DNA from 2 places in the Phytobacter diazotrophicus genome. Region 1 is predicted to be linked to the other one. Evidence: predicted binding sites of a transcription regulator. Region 1 holds the regulator's gene; the other holds the start of a gene.

The links. Region 1 encodes PurR, which represses purine synthesis genes. Its sites were predicted from a motif close to CANGCAAACGTTTGCNTG; they were not measured.
Region 2: the regulator PurR is predicted to act here: its motif matches at 1,172-1,189, upstream of gcvT (glycine cleavage system aminomethyltransferase GcvT).

The regions. Positions count from the first base shown of each region.
Region 1 covers NZ_CM125428.1:2,388,213-2,390,618, forward strand. Annotated here, with positions in the region: gene punR (DNA-binding transcriptional activator PunR) at 1-613, shown strand, start outside; gene purR (HTH-type transcriptional repressor PurR) at 630-1,655, opposite strand; gene cydH (cytochrome bd-I oxidase subunit CydH) at 1,954-2,043, shown strand; gene ACS0RQ_RS11715 (MFS transporter) at 2,210-2,406, shown strand, end outside.
Region 2 covers NZ_CM125428.1:921,573-923,978, forward strand. Annotated here, with positions in the region: gene ubiI (FAD-dependent 2-octaprenylphenol hydroxylase) at 1-857, shown strand, start outside; gene gcvT (glycine cleavage system aminomethyltransferase GcvT) at 1,279-2,373, shown strand; gene gcvH (glycine cleavage system protein GcvH) at 2,399-2,406, shown strand, end outside.

The DNA of each region.
Region 1 (2,406 bases):
CATCGTCAAACCGGAACGTACGCGCCAGATGATTGTCGATTTCTATCGCCATTTTAGCGATGTCGAACTGCTGGTCTCCCAGGAGGTGTTTAACGGCGTGTGGGATGCGCTGGCCGACGGGCGTGTCGAACTGGCTATCGGTGCGACCCAGGCGATTCCGGTCGGTGGCCGATATACCTTCCGCGATATGGGCATGCTGAGCTGGAAATGCGTGGTTGCCCGCCATCATCCGCTGGCGACAATGGTATCACCGCTCAGTGATGATACGTTGCGCAACTGGCCCTCACTGGTACGCGAAGATACTTCCCGCTCGCTGCCTAAACGCATCACCTGGCTTTTGGATAATCAGAAACGGGTTGTCGCCCCGGACTGGGAGTCATCTGCGGCCTGTTTGTCAGCCGGACTGTGTATTGGGATGGTGCCTGCGCATTTCGCCCGCCCGTGGATCGATCGCGGTGAGTGGGTTGCGCTGGCACTGGAAAACCCCTTTCCGGACGCCGCCTGTTGTCTGACCTGGCAGCAGAATGATGCCTCACCGGCGCTGAGTTGGTTACTGAGTTATCTGGGCGACAGCGAAACGCTGAACAGGGAATGGCTGCGGGAGCAGGAGTGAGCTGCTCCCGGCAGGATTAACGGCGATAGTCGCGGAACGGACCATCGGCAACCGAGCGGCGTTCAATCAGGCGCGGATGCACTTCAATCGACTGTGACTCTTCACGTTTGTTCACGATACGGTCAAGCAGCATGTTAAACGCGGTTTCCCCCAGCGAGTCTTTCGGCTGGTGAATGGTCGTTAGTGAAGGGGTAAAGAAACGCGAATTACGCACGTTATCATAACCGATCACCGAAATATCCTGCGGCACGCGCAGGCCCATTTCGTCTGCCGCACACAACGCGCCCATTGCCATAATATCGCCGCCGCAGAACACCGCGGTCGGGCGAGAGGACTGGGTCAGGATCTGTTGCATGGCGCGATAGCCGGACTCCGGCTCAAAGTCACCCTGCACGATCCAGTTTTCCGGCACGGTGATATGGGCCTCTTCCATCGCTTTCATAAACCCGCTCAGGCGGCCTGCGCCCGTATTGCGCTCAAGGGGGCCTGGGATAACGCCAATTTCGCGATGGCCGCGTTCAATCAGGTAACGGCCAGCCATATAGCCGCCGGCAAAGGCATTATCGATGACTGTATCGGTAAAATCGGCTTTTGCTTCGCCCCAGTCCATGACCACCATGGGAATGTGGCGATACTCTTCCAGCATACTGAGTAACGATTCCGGATATTCAGAACACATGACCAGCAGGCCATCCACACGTTTTTGCGCCATCATGGACAGATAGGCGCGCTGTTTTTCCAGGTTATTCCAGGCGTTACCGAGAATAAGGGTATAGCCTTTCTGGAAACAATTTTTCTCAACCGCCTCGATGATCTCAGCGAAATAAGCCGCCTCGCTACTGGTCGCCAGCAAGCCAATAGATTTGGTGTGATTGACTTTCAGGCTGCGGGCAACCGCGCTGGGGGAGTAATGTAATTCTTTAATCGCCGCCCAGACGGCGTTACGCGTCTCTTCTGCAACGAAACGCGTCTTGTTAATTACGTGTGATACGGTTGTGGTGGAAACGTTTGCTCGCTTCGCTACGTCTTTAATCGTTGCCATCAGATCTTACTCCAGACCATATCGTAAACTCCTGATAATACATAAGGTAAACGTTTGCCTTCCATCACCCTGTACCCATAGAAGGGATTGCAATACGCCGGGAAAAAGACACTGGACGTCAGGAGGGGAGTCAATGGCCGGTACGCTAATAAATTTAGCGTCGAATTTTGTCTGATCTTGACCAAAAGGGGAAGTGCTAAAACGTGTATCACCCTAAATCCTGCAAGATTTTTACGTTTATTTGTGCAAAAATGCGTTACATCACTTTTTGTGTGGAAATTAATAAGGAGAAAAATTGATGAGCACCGACCTGAAGTTTTCTTTAATGACTACCGTGATTGTACTTGCCCTGATTGTTGCTGCCGGGCTGACTGCCGCACTGCATTGATTTATCCCGAGGGAGAGGCTTCTCTCCCTCGTTTCACCCCTCGATTGTCATCAAATTAGCAATAGTCTTTTCCCATTTCGCTAACTTCTGTTTTTTGTGATTAATGTCATACTTTTGACTTCTGTGACGGTGTCGCGTGTCGACACGGCAATTCCGGAGTCTATTTATGAAGATTAATTTCCCACTGCTTGCCCTGGCGATTGGCGCTTTCGGCATCGGTACGACCGAATTTTCCCCCATGGGGTTACTCCCTGTTATCGCCCAGGGCGTGGATGTCTCGATCCCGGCGGCGGGTATGCTTATTAGCGCTTATGCCATTGGCGTGATGGTTGGAGCACCGTTAATGACGTTGCTGCTTTCACA
Region 2 (2,406 bases), 1.5 Mb from region 1:
CGTTGTGGAACAAAGCCCGGCAGTGTTCGGATGTGTCAATCCTGGCACCAGCGGAACTGCAACAAGTGGCCTGGGGTGAGAACGAAGCGTTTCTTACCCTCAAAGATGGCAATATGTTAACCGCCCGGCTGGTCGTCGGGGCCGATGGTGCTAACTCATGGTTGCGCAATAAAGCCGATATTCCGCTGACCTTCTGGGACTATAACCATCATGCGCTGGTGGCGACCATCCGTACCGATGAGCCGCATCAGGCTATCGCGCGGCAGGTTTTCCACGATGAAAGCATCCTCGCGTTTTTGCCGCTGGCCGACCCGCACTTGTGTTCAATCGTCTGGTCGCTGCCGCCTGAGCTGGCTGCAGAAATGCAGCAGGCAGACGAAGAGGCCTTCAACCAGGCGCTGTGCGTCGCATTTGATAATCGCCTGGGGTTGTGTCACGTGGAAAGCGAGCGGCAGGTCTACCCGTTGACCGGACGCTACGCGCGTCATTTTGCCGGGCATCGTCTGGCATTGATGGGCGATGCGGCGCACACCATCCATCCTCTTGCCGGGCAGGGCGTTAACCTGGGCTTCATGGACGCGGCCGAACTGGTGAGTGAACTCAAGCGGCTGCACGCTCAGGGCAAAGATATTGGTCAGCACATGTATCTGCGCCGCTACGAACGCAGCCGTAAACACAGTGCCGCGCTGATGCTGGCCGGGATGCAGGGTTTCCGTGAATTGTTTTCCGGCACCAACCCGGCGAAAAAGCTGTTCCGGGACATTGGTCTGAAACTGGCGGACAGATTGCCTGGGGTAAAACCACAGTTGTTGCGTCAGGCGATGGGACTGAATGACCTCCCTCAGTGGTTGCGTTAACTGCGTCACACTTTCCCTTCCCCCTCGCGGGAAGGGAAACCTTCCCTCATTTGAAAAATTCTAATTTCACGCCATTTTTCAGATTAGTTTTTCTCATTCCTCGTTTTTTTGCTGTCGGGAAAATTATCTCTTTTATGGTGGTAAATATCGCAATTTGCGATACTAACTATGCGTGAGTGATTCTTTATGCGCCATTTCGCTCTTAATTCTGGTGTAATATTCTGTTAGGGTTTTTGCGAAAAATGGTCATAAGCTAATGTGATGACCCATTTTCTCTTATGGTTAAGTGCCGCTTTCGGTGATAAGTTCAGGCGAAAGTGAACGTTTGCGTCGGCGACCGGGATCGGTGTCGACGTCTTGTCATGCGATGATTTTTTCACCGCTGAAAACGTGAAAGCCCCGCTTATTCGACGAGGAAAAGATGGCCCAGCAGACTCCTTTGTATGAACAACACACGCTGTGCGGCGCACGCATGGTGGATTTCCATGGCTGGATGATGCCGCTGCATTACGGCTCGCAAATCGATGAGCACCACGCGGTGCGTACCGATGCGGGCATGTTCGATGTATCGCACATGACGATTGTCGATTTGCGTGGCAGTCGAACCCGGGAATTCTTGCGCTACCTGCTGGCAAATGACGTAGCGAAACTCACCAAACCCGGCAAGGCGCTATATACCGGCATGCTAAATGCGTCGGGCGGTGTCATTGATGACCTCATCGTCTACTACTTCACCGAAGACTTCTTCCGCCTCGTTGTAAACTCCGCCACCCGCGAAAAAGACCTCTCCTGGATTACCCAACACGCTGAACCTTTCGCTATTGATATCACCGTCCGTGACGATTTGTCGTTGATTGCTGTCCAGGGGCCGAACGCGCAGGCTAAAGCCGCGACCCTGTTCACTGACGCACAGCGTCAGGCGGTAGAAGGCATGAAGCCGTTCTTTGGCGTTGAGGCCAGCGATCTGTTTATCGCGACCACCGGCTATACCGGCGAAGCAGGTTATGAAATCGCGCTGCCGAACGAACAGGCAGCCGATTTCTGGCAGAAGCTGGTGCAGGCGGGCGTTAAGCCTTGTGGCCTGGGCGCGCGCGACACTTTACGCCTTGAAGCGGGCATGAACTTGTATGGTCAGGAGATGGACGAGGGCGTTTCGCCGCTTGCCGCCAATATGGGCTGGACCATTGCCTGGGAACCGGCGGACCGTGATTTTATCGGTCGCGAAGCGCTCGAATTACAGCGCGAGAAAGGCACCGAACAACTGGTCGGTTTGATCATGACCGAGAAAGGCGTGCTGCGTAACGAATTGCCGGTGCGGTTCACAGATACCCACGGTAACGCGCAAGAAGGCGTGATCACCAGCGGTACGTTCTCGCCGACGCTGGGCTACAGTATTGCACTGGCGCGTGTGCCAGCGGGCATTGGCGACACGGCAATCGTTCAGATCCGTAATCGTGAAATGCCGGTAAAAGTGACGAAACCTATTTTTGTACGCGCTGGCAAAGCCGTCGCGTGATTCATTCTTATTTGGAGATTTAGTGATGAGCAA